Regions from separate parts of the Enterobacter cloacae complex sp. genome, predicted to be linked through region 2. Evidence: predicted binding sites of a transcription regulator. Region 2 holds the regulator's gene; the other holds the start of a gene.
What was found. Region 2 encodes sigma-54, which starts transcription at its own class of promoters, with help from an activator protein. Its sites were predicted from a motif close to GTTGGCACANNTTTCGCTNT; they were not measured.
Positions count from the first base shown of each region.

Region 1 (8,319 bases), 1.7 Mb from region 2:
GCGCCTCAAGAAGCTGGAAGATGATGGCATTCTGCTGGGACGCGTGGCGCTGCTGGATCCCGAAAAACTGGGGCTTGGACTGACCGCCTTCGTCCTGATAAAAACGCAGCATCACAGCAGCGAATGGTACAGCCGCTTCGTCACGCAGGTTTCCGATATGCCCGAGGTGCTCGGCTTCTGGCGCATGGCGGGGGAATACGACTATCTGATGCGCGTTCAGGTGGCGGACATGAAGCGCTACGATGATTTTTACAAGCGGCTGGTCAACAGCGTACCGGGCTTGTCCGATGTCACCTCCAGTTTTGCCATGGAACAGATTAAATACACCACAGCATTACCCATTGAATAACATCATAAAATACCTTCAGGAAAATACCGCGTGCGATTATTTGCCCAATTAAGCTGGTACTTTCGTCGGGAGTGGCAACGCTACCTCGGCGCGGTGGCCCTGCTTATCATCATTGCCATCCTGCAACTGCTCCCGCCCAAAGTGGTGGGATACGTCGTGGATGGCGTTACCGAACAACATTACACCGCCGCACGGGTGATGATGTGGGTCGGCACGCTGGTGCTGACGGCCGTGGTGGTTTACCTGCTGCGCTATGTCTGGCGCGTGCTGCTGTTTGGCGCGTCCTACCAGCTTGCCGTGGAGCTGCGCGAAGATTTTTACCGCCAGCTGAGCCGCCAGCACCCTGAGTTTTATCTGCGTCACCGTACCGGGGATCTCATCGCCCGCGCCACTAACGACGTGGATCGCGTGGTGTTTGCCGCCGGCGAAGGGGTATTAACGCTGGTGGATTCCCTGGTGATGGGCTGTGCGGTACTGATTGTGATGTCTACGCAAATTAGCTGGGAGCTCACTCTGCTGGCGCTGCTGCCGATGCCGCTGATGGCGCTGGCGATTAACCGCTACGGCGAGCAGCTCCATGAACGCTTCAAGCTGGCGCAGGCGGCGTTCTCATCGCTGAACGATCGCACCCAGGAGAGCATGACCAGCATCCGCATGATCAAAGCGTTTGGTCTGGAAGACAGGCAGTCCGCGCTGTTTGCCGCAGACGCCGCCGACACCGGCGCGAAAAACATGCGCGTGGCGCGGATTGACGCCCGTTTCGATCCGACAATTTATATTGCGATTGGCATGGCGAACCTGCTGGCGGTTGGCGGCGGCAGCTGGATGGTGGTGCAGGGCACGATGACCCTCGGTCAGCTAACCAGCTTTGCGATGTACCTCGGGCTGATGATCTGGCCGATGCTGGCGCTGGCCTGGATGTTTAATATCGTTGAGCGCGGGAGCGCCGCCTACAGCCGTATCCGCGCCATGCTGGCGGAAGTGCCGGTGGTGAACGATGGCAGCGAGCCGGTACCGGAAGGTCCGGGTATCCTGAAGGCTGACGTTCGCGCCTTTATCTACCCGCAAACGGAACACCCGGTGCTTGAAAACGTCAGCTTCACGCTGCGGCCTGGTCAGATGCTGGGCATCTGCGGCCCGACGGGGTCCGGAAAAAGTACCCTCCTGGCACTCATTCAGCGCCATTTTGACGTGAGCGAAGGCGATATCCGTTTCCACGATGTCCCCCTGCCGCGCCTGCTGCTGGATGACTGGCGCAGCCGCCTGGCGGTCGTTAGCCAGACGCCGTTTTTGTTTTCAGACACCATTGCCAACAATATCGCGCTCGGGTGCCCGACGGCGACGCAGGACGAGATCGAGCACGTAGCGCGCCTGGCCAGCGTCCACGAGGATATTTTGCGCCTGCCGCAGGGCTACGATACGGAAGTGGGGGAGCGGGGCGTGATGCTCTCCGGTGGACAAAAGCAGCGTATCTCCATCGCCCGCGCGCTGCTGCTGAACGCTGAGATCCTGATTCTGGATGATGCGCTGTCGGCGGTTGATGGGCGTACCGAGCATCAAATTCTGCATAACCTTCGCCAGTGGGGGGAGGGGCGCACGGTCATCATCAGCGCGCACCGTCTGTCGGCGCTTACCGAAGCCAGTGAAATTCTGGTGCTTCAGCACGGACATATTGCCCAGCGTGGTCAGCATGAGCAGCTCGCCGGGCAGACCGGCTGGTATCGGGATATGTACCGCTATCAACAGCTTGAAGCCGCGCTGGATGAGGAGGTCGCCGATGCGTAAGTTTGGACAGATGTGGCCGACGTTAAAACGGCTGCTCGCCTATGGCTCACCGTGGCGCAAACCGCTTTCCATCGCCGTGCTGTTGCTGTGGATCGCCGCGATTGCAGAGGTGACCGGCCCGCTGCTAATCAGCTATTTCATCGATAACATGGTGGCGAAGCGCTATCTGCCGCTGGGGCTGGTGGCGGGGCTGGGCGTGGCGTATGTCGGGCTACAGCTGACGGCGGCGGGGCTACACTATGCGCAGTCGCTGCTGTTTAACCGGGCCGCAGTGGGCGTGGTTCAGCAGCTACGCACGGATGTGATGGATGCCGCGCTGCGCCAGCCGCTGAGCGAGTTTGATACCCAGCCGGTCGGACAGGTTATTTCGCGTGTCACTAACGACACCGAAGTGATCCGCGACCTGTACGTCACCGTTGTCGCAACGGTTCTGCGCAGTGCCGCGCTGATCGGTGCGATGCTGGTGGCGATGTTCAGCCTTGACTGGCGAATGGCGCTGGTGGCGATCGCTATTTTCCCGGCAGTGCTGATTGTGATGGTGATTTACCAGCGCTACAGCACGCCGATTGTTCGTCGCGTGCGCGCTTACCTTGCGGATATCAATGATGGCTTCAACGAAGTGATCAACGGCATGAGCGTTATCCAGCAGTTTCGCCAGCAGGCGCGTTTTGGCGAGCGAATGGGGGAAGCCAGCCGCTCGCACTATATGGCGCGGATGCAGACGTTACGTCTGGACGGTTTCCTGTTACGCCCGCTGCTGAGCCTCTTCTCTGCGCTGGTGCTGTGCGGGCTGTTGATGCTGTTTGGCCTGACGACGCGCGGAACCATTGAGGTGGGGGTGCTGTACGCGTTTATCAGCTACCTCGGACGCCTCAACGAGCCGCTGATTGAACTCACCACGCAGCAGTCGATGCTGCAACAGGCGGTGGTCGCGGGCGAGCGTGTGTTCGAGCTGATGGACAGGCCGCGTCAAACCTATGGCGATGACGACCGCCCGCTGGAAAGTGGATCTATCGCGTTCGATCATGTCTCGTTTGCCTATCGCGACGACCAGCTTGTCTTGCAGGATATCAACCTGGATGTGCCGTCGCGCGGTTTTGTCGCCCTGGTTGGGCATACCGGCAGCGGCAAAAGCACGCTCGCCAGTTTGCTGATGGGCTACTATCCGTTGACGCAGGGGGAGATCCGTCTGGACGGACGGCCTCTTGCCGCGCTTAGCCACAACGCGTTGCGCAAGGGCGTTGCGATGGTGCAGCAGGATCCGGTGGTGCTGGCCGATACCTTTTATGCCAACGTGACGCTGGGACGACCGTTCACACCTGAGCAGGTCTGGGAGGTGCTGGAGACGGTACAGCTGGCGGATCTGGCGCGCGGTTTAAGCGAGGGGATCTATACCCGGCTGGGCGAGCAGGGCAACAACCTCTCCGTCGGGCAAAAGCAACTCCTGGCGCTGGCGCGCGTGCTGATTGAGACGCCGCAGGTGCTGATTCTGGATGAAGCGACCGCCAGCATCGACTCCGGTACCGAACAGGCGATCCAGCAGGCGCTGGCTGCCGTGCGGGATCGCACCACGCTTGTGGTGATCGCCCACCGCCTCTCAACCATCGTCGATGCCGATACCATTCTGGTGCTGCACCGTGGTCAGGCCGTTGAACGGGGAACGCACAGGGAGCTGCTTGAGGCAAAAGGGCGCTACTGGCAGATGTATCAGTTGCAGCTGGCAGGCGACGAGCTGGCCGCCAGCGTGCGCGAGGATGAGTCACTCAGCGCCTGATGCACCATTCCAAGGCAATGTGCTAACAGACATACCTGTTGGTGCAAAACGGAAACGCACCCTGCACCGTCATGGTGCGTTTTTTTTCACCCGTTCTCTGAGCATGCGCGCCGCGCCGCTTTCCTTCTCACATTTCACTTCTGGCACACCCTTTGCAATGTCCCTTTCGTGTTAGCTGCGGCCATTACCGAATTCTGACTGGAGGGGATTTATGAAGCTGGTTACGGTGGTAATCAAACCATTCAAACTCGAAGACGTGCGCGAAGCGCTGTCTTCCATGGGTATTCAGGGGCTGACCGTCACCGAAGTGAAAGGCTTTGGGCGTCAGAAAGGTCATGCCGAGCTTTATCGTGGGGCGGAATACAGCGTTAACTTCCTGCCAAAAGTGAAGATTGACGTGGCGATTGCCGACGATCAGCTTGATGAGGTGATTGATGTGGTCAGCAAAGCGGCCTACACCGGCAAAATTGGCGACGGCAAAATTTTCGTTGCTGAACTACAGCGCGTCATTCGCATCCGTACCGGCGAATCTGACGAAGCGGCGTTGTAAGTAACTCCTGGCACACAGTGAAAGGGATCGAGAAAATGAAGAGAACAACAATGAAAACAGCTCTGGGGTCGCTGGCGCTGCTGCCGGGCCTGGCAATGGCTGCACCTGCCGTGGCAGACAAAGCCGATAACGCGTTTATGATGATTTGCACCGCGCTGGTGCTGTTCATGACGATTCCGGGCATCGCGCTGTTTTACGGCGGCCTGATCCGCGGCAAGAACGTGCTCTCCATGCTGACGCAGGTTGCCGTCACGTTCGCGCTGGTGTGCGTGCTGTGGGTGGTTTACGGTTACTCGCTGGCCTTTGGCGAGGGTAACGCCTTCTTCGGCAACGTTAACTGGGCGATGCTGAAAAATATCGAGCTGACCGCGGTGATGGGCAGCTTCTATCAGTATATTCACGTCGCGTTCCAGGGCTCGTTCGCCTGCATCACCGTGGGGCTGATTGTGGGCGCGCTGGCCGAGCGTATCCGCTTCTCTGCGGTACTGATTTTTGTGGTGGTCTGGCTGACGCTCTCCTATATCCCGATTGCACATATGGTCTGGGGCGGCGGTCTGCTGGCTTCCCATGGCGCGCTGGACTTTGCGGGCGGTACCGTTGTGCACATCAACGCCGCGGTAGCAGGCCTGGTCGGCGCATACCTGATTGGCAAACGCGTGGGCTTCGGGAAAGAAGCGTTCAAACCGCACAACCTGCCGATGGTCTTTACCGGCACAGCCATCCTCTACTTTGGCTGGTTCGGCTTCAACGCCGGTTCAGCCAGTGCCGCTAACGAAATCGCCGCGCTGGCCTTCGTGAATACCGTAGTGGCAACCGCCGGCGCTATCCTCTCTTGGGTATTTGGCGAGTGGGCCGTTCGCGGCAAGCCATCGCTGCTGGGTGCCTGTTCCGGGGCGATTGCCGGCCTGGTGGGCATCACGCCAGCGTGCGGTTACGTGGGCGTGGGCGGCGCGCTGTTGATCGGCATCGTCGCCGGTCTGGCGGGGCTGTGGGGCGTTACCGCGCTGAAACGTATTCTGCGCGTTGACGATCCGTGCGACGTGTTCGGCGTGCACGGCGTGTGCGGCATCATCGGCTGCGTAATGACGGGCATCTTCGCGGCGCAGTCTCTCGGCGGCGTGGGTTACGCGGAAGGCGTGACCATGATGCATCAGGTGCTGGTCCAGCTGGAAAGCATTGCCATTACCGTTGTCTGGTCGGGCGTGGTGGCCTTTATCGGCTACAAGCTGGCCGATATGACCGTCGGGCTGCGCGTGCCGGAAGAGCAGGAGCGCGAAGGTCTGGACGTCAACAGCCACGGCGAGAATGCTTATAACGCATGATTTGCGTGCTTTGCCGGGTGGCGGCTTCGTCTACCCGGCCTGCAAAAACAGGATCCTCAGGCCCGGTAAGCGTAGCGTTACCGGGCTTTTTTACATCATCCTCTGTTACGCATGACCCCTTCCTGGACCGTCGAGGCCACCAGCACGCCATCCTGGGTATAAAACTCCCCGCGTACAAAGCCGCGCGCGCTGGACGCAGAGGTACTCTCCACGCTGTAAAGCAGCCATTGATTCATATCGAACGGACGGTGGAACCACATAGAGTGGTCAATCGTGGCAACCTGCATCCCTTTTTCCAGGAATCCCACGCCGTGCGGCTGTAGCGCAACCGGCAGGAAGTTGAAATCCGACGCATATCCGAGCAGATACTGGTGCACGCGCAAATCTGCCGGAACGCTGCCGTTGGCGCGGATCCACACCTGACGGGTGGGCTCGGAAGCGTGACCCTTCATGGGGTTATGAAATTCTACCGGGCGGATCTCCAGTGGCTTATCGCACAGAAACTTCTCTTTTACCTGCGGCGGCAACAGATGCGCGAGCGCGCGCGCGATGTCGGTTTCCGATTTCAGATCGTCCGGCGACGGGGCAGGGGGCATCGTTTTTTGATGCTCATACCCCGGCTCTGGCGCCTGGAACGAGGCGGTCATGTAAAAGATGGGTTTTCCATGCTGGATGGCCGCCACGCGGCGGGCGCTGAAGCTTTGGCCGTCACGCAGAACTTCCACGTCGTACACAATCGGTTTAGCGCTGTCGCCAGGGCGTAAAAAGTAGCTGTGGAACGAGTGCACCAGACGGTCTGCCGGGACGGTCTCCTTTGCGGCATACAGCGCTTGCCCCACGACCTGGCCGCCAAAAACCTGGCGTAAGCCTAAATCTTCGCTCTGTCCGCGAAATAGCCCTTCTTCTATTTTTTCCAGGTTTAGCAATGTCAGCAGATTGTTCAGTGCCTGACTCATAGTGGTCCTCAATAAACGCCGTGGCGAAAGATACGCAGAGTATAACGCAGAAACGAGAGTGGTCCGATGGGTGGAATTATCTTAATACCAGGCCAAAATTAGGCATTAATCCGTGATTTGTGCCACACTTGTTTACGTTATGTGAATAAAACGACATCGGATGGGATCGATCCCGCCGGTGCATTGATGATAAGGAGACTTCAATGAAACTCGTGCCTATGTTAAGCGGTGTTGCAATGGCGGTAGCGCTGTCCGCCTGTGCGGATAAGAGTGCCGATGTCCCGGTGCCAACGGCAACCCCAAACGGGATTAACACCCTTTCACAGCAAGCCATTCGACAGCCTAACGTATCCGGTACTATCTGGATCAAGCAGAAAGTTGCTCTGCCGCCGGACGCGGTACTCACGGTTACGCTGTCCGATGCCTCTCTGGCGGATGCACCGTCGAAAGTGCTGGCCCAGCGCGCGGTTCGTACAGAAGGTAAACAGGCGCCGTTCAGCTTCGTGCTGCCGTATAACCCGTCTGACGTGCAGCCTAACGCGCGTATCCTCCTGAGCGCGGCGGTAACGATCAACGATAAGCTGGTCTTTATCACCGATACCGTGCAGGAAGCGGTTAATAAAGGCGGCACCAAAATCGACCTGACCCTGGTTCCTGTCCAGCAAACGGCAGTGCCCGTTGCGCCTCAGACCAACCAGCCGGCTCTGCCAACAGCGCCGACTCAGCTGTAATTTTCTTTCGCCCTCTTCAGGCCTCCTGAAGAGGGCGTCAGTACTCCCACCGATACTTCTGCATATCAATCTGTCCTGACCCGGACACCTGAACCCCTTCTGAGAGTAATGCCTGACGCTGGCGCTGCAAGTCTGGTCCGGTGAGAGAGATCGCGCCATGGCGGTTGACGACCCGATGCCACGGTAACGTGCTCCCCTCCGGTAGTCTTCTTAGCACACCGCCAACCTGACGCGCCGCGCGTGGAGAACCTGCGAGTCGGGCAACTTCACCATAGGTAGTGACATAACCTTCCGGAATTGAGGCCACAATTTGCCACACTCGTTGTGGGAAAGTGTCATGTTCGTCCATTGTTTCTCCTGCGGAAAATCAGCGAAGGGGTAGGGTAAACGAAGATAAAGCAGATTGCAGGGGCAGTTTGCGCAATAATCCAGCATCCGGTTGCCAGCGGCTTGCAATTGTAGTGCTCCACAGGGATAATGCGCCAGCGCGTTGGTTATCAACGCTCTCAATGGGGGCTCTGTTGGTTCTCCCGCAACGCTACTCTGTTCACCAGGTCAGGTCCGGAAGGAAGCAGCCAGGGCAGACGACGTGGGTGCCGGGATGTAGCTGGCAGGGCCCCCACCCATTTGTGTTCCTCACCAATCCTCCCGCTTATTAAACCCTGAAAACAGTACGCCTTTATGCTGTGTCGTAATATGTTTTTCATTTAACTGAAATAATATTGTCATAAACCTGTAATAATAGACTGTCATTTTATTATCGGGCGTCTTTTTGTTGTCATAAGCAAAAAAATATATATCTGGATAACATACATATCTTCGTGTATTAAATTAAACACGTGTTCCGAAAGG
Region 1 covers NZ_LT991957.1:3,211,386-3,219,704, forward strand. Annotated here, with positions in the region: gene DBR02_RS15865 (Lrp/AsnC family transcriptional regulator) at 1-349, shown strand, start outside; gene DBR02_RS15870 (SmdA family multidrug ABC transporter permease/ATP-binding protein) at 380-2,134, shown strand; gene DBR02_RS15875 (SmdB family multidrug efflux ABC transporter permease/ATP-binding protein) at 2,127-3,908, shown strand; gene glnK (P-II family nitrogen regulator) at 4,120-4,458, shown strand; gene amtB (ammonium transporter AmtB) at 4,494-5,780, shown strand; gene tesB (acyl-CoA thioesterase II) at 5,876-6,736, opposite strand; gene DBR02_RS15895 (YbaY family lipoprotein) at 6,940-7,467, shown strand; gene DBR02_RS15900 (MGMT family protein) at 7,505-7,816, opposite strand; RNA gene ffs (signal recognition particle sRNA small type) at 7,987-8,083, shown strand.
Region 1: the regulator sigma-54 is predicted to act here: its motif matches at 4,048-4,067, upstream of glnK (P-II family nitrogen regulator).

Region 2 (8,319 bases):
GCAGCTGGGTGAGGAAAGGTCTGGAGGCCGGGCTGACGCTGGGCGTCGAGACGGTGTGGAGCAAAAAACGCATTCTGACCGTCTATCTGAATATCGCGGAGTTTGGTGACGGCGTGTTTGGCGTCGAAGCGGCATCGCAACGTTATTTCGGCAAGCACGCCAGCAGGCTGAGTATGTCCGAAGCGGCGCTGCTTGCCGCCGTGCTGCCGAACCCTCTGCGTTTCAAGGCCAGCGCGCCGTCAGGCTACGTGCGAAGCCGCCAGGCGTGGATCATGCGCCAGATGCGTCAGCTGGGTGGGGAAGGGTTTATGGAGCGAAATCATCTTATGTAGGGCGGGTAAGCGTTGCGCCACCCGCCGACGTAGCGAACGTTAGTCTTCGTCAAACCCGGCATTAAACAGGGCAATCACCGCGGCCAGCGCTTCTTCTTCCTGCGGGCCGGTCGCTTCGACTTCAATCTGGCGTCCTTTGGCAGAATCCAGCATCAGCAGCGCAATCACGCTGTTGGCTTCTGCCTCGGTTCCCTCGTCGTTGCGCAGCAGCACCTCAGCATCAAAACCCTGCATCAGTTCAAACAGCTTCATCGCCGGGCGCGCATGCATGCCCAGCTTGTTGGTGATTTCGACGGTCTGTTTTACGGTCATGTTTTACGTTTTTCCAGCGTGCGATGACGGGACTGAACGTTCTTCCCGCGTGAGCGGAAGTAATCGGCCAGCTGTTCGGCAATGTAGACCGAACGATGTTTACCGCCGGTACAGCCAATCGCCACCGTCAGGTAGCTGCGATTGTTTGTTTCCAGCATAGGTAACCATAGCTCAAGGTAGCTTCGCGTCTGGTAGATAAAATTATGTACTTCTGTGTGTCGGTCAAGGAACGCCGCCACGGGCTTATCCAGACCGGTCATCGGACGCAGTTTCGGATCCCAGTGTGGGTTCGGCAGGAAACGCACATCAAAAACGTAATCCGCATCGATAGGAATGCCGTGCTTAAAGCCGAAGGATTCAAACACCATCGTCAGTTCGCGCTCGCGCTTGCCGAGCAAGCGAGTACGCAGCATTTCCGCCAGTTCGTGGACGGACATTTCAGAGGTGTCGACAATCAGGTCGGCGCGGGAACGCAGCGGCTCAAGCAGATCGCTTTCTTTATCAATGGCGCTTTCCAGCGACAGATTTTTACTGGAGAGCGGATGCAAACGACGGGTATCGCTGTAGCGGCGGATCAGCGTGTTGCGGTCAGCGTCAAGGAACAAGAGCTGCGGTGAAAAACACTCCGGCAGATTGTTCATTGCCTGCTCGAAGATTTCCGGCGATTCCGGCATGTTGCGCACGTCAATACTGACGGCGGCAGAGATTTGCCGGTCCGCAAGCGTCCGCGCCAGATCGGGTAACAACACTACCGGCAGGTTATCTACACAGTAAAATCCCATGTCTTCCAGCGCGCGCAGGGCCACGGATTTCCCGGACCCCGAACGACCGCTGACGATCATCAGCACCATGTTCCGTTTCTCCTCAGGGCAGCCGTTCTGAAGGCCTTCTCCCGATTATGCCTCATCCTGATTGCCTTCTGCTTCAGTGATAATTTGATAAAGCTCTTCATCACTTTGGGCTGAGCGCAGTCGACGACAAATGGTTTTGTCCGCCAGACGTTTGGCCACCAGCGACAGCGTGTGCAGATGGGTTTTGGTCTGATCGGCAGGCACCAGCAGCGCAAAGAGCAGATCCACAGGCTGGTTATCGATGGCGTCAAAAGCGATAGGCGTTTCCAGTTGCACAAACACCCCCACGGCACGCAGCGTATCTTCTTCCAGCTTGCCATGCGGGATCGCAATGCCGTTGCCGATGCCGGTACTGCCCATTTTTTCACGGGTCAGAATGGCTTCAAACACGATCTGCGGCGGCAGACCCAGCTGTTTTGCGGCCAGTTCACTGATAATTTCCAGCGCACGTTTTTTGCTCTGGCAGTGAACGCCACTGCGGGTACAATCCTGGTTAAGGACATTGCTCAGTTGTAGAGCGGAATCGTTGTTTATCATAATTTCACCTAAGCGCTAACCGTACAAATGGCCTGTTGTGTCTCACAACAGGCCGTCCTGCACCCGTTAACTGCCCGGACAATTAGTGTTGTTTCAGTTTATCTTTATGTTTATTGAGCTGTCTCGCAAGCTTATCAATCAAGCCGTCGATAGCCGCGTACATGTCTTGCCCTTCCGCACTGGCATGGAGTTCCCCTCCGTTGACGTGCAGAGTCGCATCCGAGATATGCGTCACTTTCTCCACTTTCAACACAACATAGACCTGATTGATCCTTTCGAAATACTGCTCAAGTTTTGCGAACTTAGTGTTCACAAAATCGCGTAAGGCCTCAGTAATCTCGACGTTATGTCCGGTGATATTGAGCTGCATAGTGTCTTCCTTATCGGTTGTGTCAAACCAGTTGTTTACGCTGGTTAGACGGCGGAATGGATAAAGACTCTCGATACTTCGCAACAGTACGGCGTGCCACCATAATACCCTGATCGGACAGCATGGTGGTTAACTTACTGTCACTGAGTGGCTTCGCGGGGTTCTCCGCGGCGATCAACTTCTTCACCAGTGCGCGAATGGCCGTTGACGAGGCTTCGCCGCCGCCTTCAGTGTTCACGTGGCTGGAGAAGAAATACTTAAGCTCAAAAATACCGCGCGGACTGTGCAGGTACTTCTGCGTAGTCACGCGGGAAATGGTTGATTCATGCATCTCGACGGCCTGGGCGATGTCTGCCAGCACCATCGGTTTCATAAACTCTTCGCCCTGTTCAAAGAACGCCTGCTGCTGTTCGACAATACAGCGGCTGACGCGCAGCAGCGTGTCATTTCGGCTCTCCAGGCTCTTAATCAACCATCGTGCTTCCTGAAGGTTGCTGCGAATGTATTGATTATCGGCGTCGTTACGTGCGCTGGTGCACATGGAGGCATATTGCTGGTTGATTTGCAGGCGAGGAAGGCTGTCGGCGTTCAGTTCAACGACCCAGCGGCCGTTGTGCTTTCTCACCAGCACATCAGGAATGACATATTCCGGTTCGCTGGTCTGGATCGACTGTCCCGGACGCGGATCGAGTGACTGGATCAGATTCACCGCTTCCTTCAGCACCTCTTCTTTGAGACGCGTGACGCGCATCAGGGTGCGGAAATCGTGGTTCGCCAGCAGATCCAGATGATCGCTGATGATGAGCCGGGCTTCGTCAATCCACGGTGTCTCTTTGGCAAACTGCGAAAGCTGGATCAGCAGGCAGTCGCGCAGATCTCTCGCGGCGACGCCAATCGGGTCGAAACGCTGGACGCGCTTGAGGACGGCTTCGATCTCTTCCATCTCAATGTCGTCATCGCCGATGCTTTCCAGAATATCGTCCAGCGTCACGGTCAAATAGCCCGTGTCGTCAACGGCATCGACAATCGAGGTGGCAATCGCGCGATCGGTATCCGAGAAAGGCGTCAGCTCCACCTGCCACATCAGGTAGTCCTGAAGCGACTGGGTGGTTTCGCCCTGATAGACCGGCAGTTCGTCGTCCTGATAGTCCGCGCGCGTGCCGGAAGGCGTTCCTGCGGTGTAGATTTCATCCCAGCTGGCATCCAGCGGCAGCTCGTCCGGCATCTCTTTTTGTTCGAGCGCATCGGCGGTGTCGAGCGTTTCCGTGTCCTGCGTTTGCTGGGTATCTACCTCGTCATGAAGATCGGTTTGCTCCAGCAGCGGATTGCTGTCCAGCGCCTGCTGGAGCTCCTGCTGGAGTTCTAACGTGGACAACTGCAACAGACGGATGGCCTGTTGTAGCTGCGGCGTCATGGCCAGTTGCTGGCTGAGCCGTAATTGCAAACCTTGCTTCATGTTCAGCGCGTTTTTCTCCGGTTCGGCGTGACTTAACCTCTACCCTATCAGAGTCTGAAGTCTTCCCCAAGGTACACGCGCTTAACATGCTCATCTTCGAGGATTTGCTGCGGCGTACCGTGGGCAATCAGATGGCCCTGGCTCACAATGTAGGCGCGTTCACACACGGCCAGCGTTTCGCGTACGTTGTGGTCCGTGATCAGTACGCCAAGCCCGCTGTCGCGCAGATGCTCAATGATACGTTTGATATCGATAACCGAAATCGGGTCAACGCCCGCAAACGGCTCATCCAGCAGGATAAATTTCGGATTTGCTGCCAGCGCGCGCGCAATCTCAACGCGGCGGCGTTCACCGCCGGACAGCGCCTGACCGAGGCTGTCGCGAAGATGTTCAATATGAAACTCTTCCATCAGCTCGTTCGCGCGGTCGGTGCGCTGCTCGCTGGTCAGATCGTCACGGATCTGGAGCACGGCCATCAGGTTATCGAACACGCTTAAGCGGCGGAAGATAGACGCTTCCTGCGGCAGGTAGCCGATGCCACGACGCGCGCGGGCATGCAGCGGCAGCAGGCTGATGTCTTCATCATCAATGATGATGTTGCCAGCGTCACGCGGGACAATGCCCACCACCATGTAGAAGGTTGTGGTTTTACCCGCACCGTTAGGGCCAAGCAAGCCCACGATTTCGCCGGAGTTGACGGTCAGACTGACATCTTCGACGACGCGGCGGCCCTTGTACGCTTTCGCGAGGTTTTTTGCAGTTAATGTTGCCATAACGAATTAGTTACTCTTTTTCTGTGCCGGAGCCTGACCGTTGTTCTTGTCCTGCAACTGCGAAGGCACGAGCACGGTAGTGACGCGTTTACCTTTTTCGCTGGAGGCCTGCATTTTCTGCTCTTTCACCAGATAGGTGATCTTGTCGCCTTTGATGTTGCTGTCCAGCTGTTCCAGGTAAGCATTACCGGTCAGGATGACCAGATCCTTCGCCAGTTCGTAGTGCATATGCGAGGCATGGCCTTTTACCGGCTTGCCGTTGTCCTGCATCTGGTAGAACGTGGCCGGGTTGCCATAACCATCAATAATCTCTTTGCCCTGTTCGCCGCCCGGACGGGTAACGACCACTTTATCGGCATTGATTTTGATGGTGCCCTGGGTCACGACGACGTTGCCGGTAAAGGTAACAACGTTACCCTGCATATCCAGAGACTGCGTATCAGATTCGATATGAATCGGCTGCTCGGTGTCGCCAGTCACAGCAAGCGCGGGAAGACTGGCCGCCAGCAGCGCGCTGGCGATAACAACTTTAAGGCTGAGTTTGTTTGTTTTGAATTTCATAGGAGGTTCTAACCTTTTCAATCAGCTCGGCGTTTTTGCTGCGTAAGTTCCCGCGCATTCTTAAACCGCTGGAATTAAATGTTGTGCCATACAGGGTGACTAAATCCTGCGACGTGACATCCTGGGTGACCAGGTTGATCTGGGCGTTATCGGTCGTAATTTTGCGCAGTTGAGCGTCAGCGGTCAGGGCGTTGACCTCAACGTGACCATACAGATAAAGCATACGGTCATTTGTCAGTTTTGCCCGGTCAGACTTGATCGACCACGTCGGCACTTTGTCGGTATCAAAGGTGGTCAGCACCGGCTGGGTAAACCACGAAACACCGTCATCTGAAAAATATTCGACATGCTGAGCAATCAGGCGATAGTTCAGTGCGCCTTCCGGGCTATAGACCACGGTATCGCTGCGATCGCTTTTGTAGGTCGGGTCGCTCGTGTTGACCACTTCCGTTTGCGTATCATCGCGGTCGGCGAGGTTCACGCCAATCAGGATCAGGACGACAAGCGAAAGCAGAATGATAACCCAACGTCTGGTTTTACTCATATCGATTGCCCTTTCGCCTCATCAAGCTTGCCCTGCGCCAGCAGAAGCAGATCGCAGACTTCACGCACGGCACCGCGGCCACCGTGAATATGGGTAACGTAATCAGCACGCGGGATCAGCAGCGGGTGTGCGTCAGCCACGGCAATGCTCAGACCCACCTCCGCCATCACTGGCCAGTCGATCAAATCATCCCCGACGTACGCCACATTCTCTGGCGCAATGGCCAGTTTTTCCAGCAAATCCCGGAAGGCTACCATCTTATCAGACTGTCCCTGATAGAGATGCGTAATGCCCAGCGTTTCACACCGATCTTCTACCAGTTTAGCTTTCCGCCCGGTGATGATTGCAACGTCAATACCGGACGTGAGCGCACAGCGGATACCGTAACCGTCGCGAACGTTAAAGGCTTTCAGCTCTTCGCCGTTATTGCCCATATAAATCAGACCGTCGGAAAGCACGCCGTCTACATCGAGGATCAGCAGGCGGATAGTTTCCGCCTTTGCCATCATCTGGGCGCTCACCGGGCCATAACAGGTTGCAAGGGATGCACCCGCATTACTCATTGTCTTATCCTTCATTACACTACGCCTGCGCGCAGCAGATCATGCATATGTACCACACCCAGCAGTTGGTCGCCATCGGCAACCATCACTGAGGTGATATGACGGGACTGCATCAGGTTCAGCACATCGACCGCCAGCGTGCCCGGACGGACGCGGATCCCGCCTGGCGTCATCACATCCGCGATGCCCAGCGTTCGGACATCCACACCCATATCGAACACACGGCGCAGGTCACCGTCGGTGAAAATGCCCTGAATCTTCATCAGGTCGTCACAGATGACCGTCATGCCCAGGTTTTTGCGGGTGATTTCCAGCAACGCGTCGCGCAGAGAAGCCTCTTTGCTGACGTGCGGGATTTCATCCCCGGTGTGCATAATATCGTTAACCCGCAGTAGCAGTTTGCGCCCGAGCGCGCCGCCGGGGTGAGACAGGGCGAAATCTTCAGGCGTAAAACCGCGGGCTTCCAGCAGCGCAACGGCAAGGGCATCGCCCATCACCAGCGCGGCGGTGGTGCTGGAGGTCGGGGCCAGCCCCAGAGGACAGGCTTCTTTCGGCACCTTCACACACAAGTGAATATCTGCCGCACGCGCCATGCTGCTTTCCGGGCGGCTGGTCATGCAAATCAGCGGGACGTGCAGGCGCTTCAGCACCGGAATCAACGCCAGAATTTCATTCGATTCCCCGGAGTTAGACAGCGCAATAACCACGTCCTGGGGCGTAACCATACCGAGGTCACCGTGCGCGGCTTCACCCGGATGAACGAAGAAGGACGAGGTGCCGGTGCTGGCAAAGGTCGCCGCCATTTTGCGCCCGATATGACCAGACTTGCCCATCCCCATCACTACGACTTTACCGGCACAGTAGAACATCTTCTCACAGGCCAGACTAAAATCCTGATTAATGTACTGATCTAACTGCGCCAGACCTTCACGTTCAATCTCCAGAACGTCTTTGCCTGCTTTCTGAAAGTCAAAACCCGGCTGCAATTCTATTTGCGACATAATGCGTTTCCGTTTACCCAGAGAGAAGTGGCGAGAGCCAGTACAGCATCGCCAGCCATACGATAAATCCACCCGTCAGCAGCGCGCCTGCGCCTTTGCCGATCTGCTCTTTTCGCCGCCAGCAGAGCAGGGCGAAAATGACGCTGACCAGCAGCATCACACCGTAATCGCGCGTGAAGACCATGGGGTTAAACGGCCCCGGCGAGATCAGCGCCGGCAGCCCCGTCACGATCGCGATATTGAAAATATTAGAGCCAATGATATTGCCGATGGCGATATCATCTTCCCCTTTACGCGCCCCGGCAATGGCGGTGGCCAGCTCTGGCAGGCTGGTGCCGATGACGATGACCGTCAGACCGATTGTCAGTTCGCTCATCGCAAACGCGTTCGCCAGCACCGTCGCGTTATCGACGACCATCCGCGTGGCCATCGGCATGATGATCAGCGCGACGCCCAGCCACAGCAGGGCGACGGGTAAGGTGCCTTCCCTGGGCAGCTCGGCGAGATGCTCACGCGTGAGGCTATCGTTGCCCTGTTTTTCCGCCAGACGCGCGATTTTCACGCTGTAAAGCAACCAGATCCCGGCCAGGGCGAGCAGGAATATACCGTCATCAATGCTCAGCACCCCGTCGTAAAGCACGTAGCCAGCCAGCAGGCTAACGACTAACATTAGCGGCAATTCGCGGCGCAAAACATCAGAATGGACGCGAAATGGATGCAGCAATGCGGCTAAGCCTAAAATCAGTAATATATTGACGATGTTAGAGCCAATCGCGGTGCCGATAGCGAGGTCGACCTGACCATGCAGCGAGGCTGAAACAGAAACAATGATTTCAGGAAGCGATGTGCCTACACTGACCACCGTCATCCCGATAATGATGGGCGGCATGCCAATGAGTCGACAAAGAATGGATGCGGCAAAGACCAAACGGTCAGCACTGTAGACCACCAACAGTAAACCAATTATTAACAGTGCTGTTGCTAAAAGCATCAAAAATCCTTTCTTCAGGTATACTCGC
Region 2 covers NZ_LT991957.1:1,536,590-1,544,908, reverse strand. Annotated here, with positions in the region: gene mtgA (monofunctional biosynthetic peptidoglycan transglycosylase) at 1-332, shown strand, start outside; gene npr (PTS phosphocarrier protein NPr) at 372-644, opposite strand; gene rapZ (RNase adapter RapZ) at 641-1,495, opposite strand; gene ptsN (PTS IIA-like nitrogen regulatory protein PtsN) at 1,541-2,032, opposite strand; gene hpf (ribosome hibernation promoting factor) at 2,115-2,402, opposite strand; gene rpoN (RNA polymerase factor sigma-54) at 2,425-3,858, opposite strand; gene lptB (LPS export ABC transporter ATP-binding protein) at 3,906-4,631, opposite strand; gene lptA (lipopolysaccharide ABC transporter substrate-binding protein LptA) at 4,638-5,192, opposite strand; gene lptC (LPS export ABC transporter periplasmic protein LptC) at 5,161-5,736, opposite strand; gene kdsC (3-deoxy-manno-octulosonate-8-phosphatase KdsC) at 5,733-6,299, opposite strand; gene kdsD (arabinose-5-phosphate isomerase KdsD) at 6,314-7,300, opposite strand; gene DBR02_RS07745 (calcium/sodium antiporter) at 7,314-8,291, opposite strand.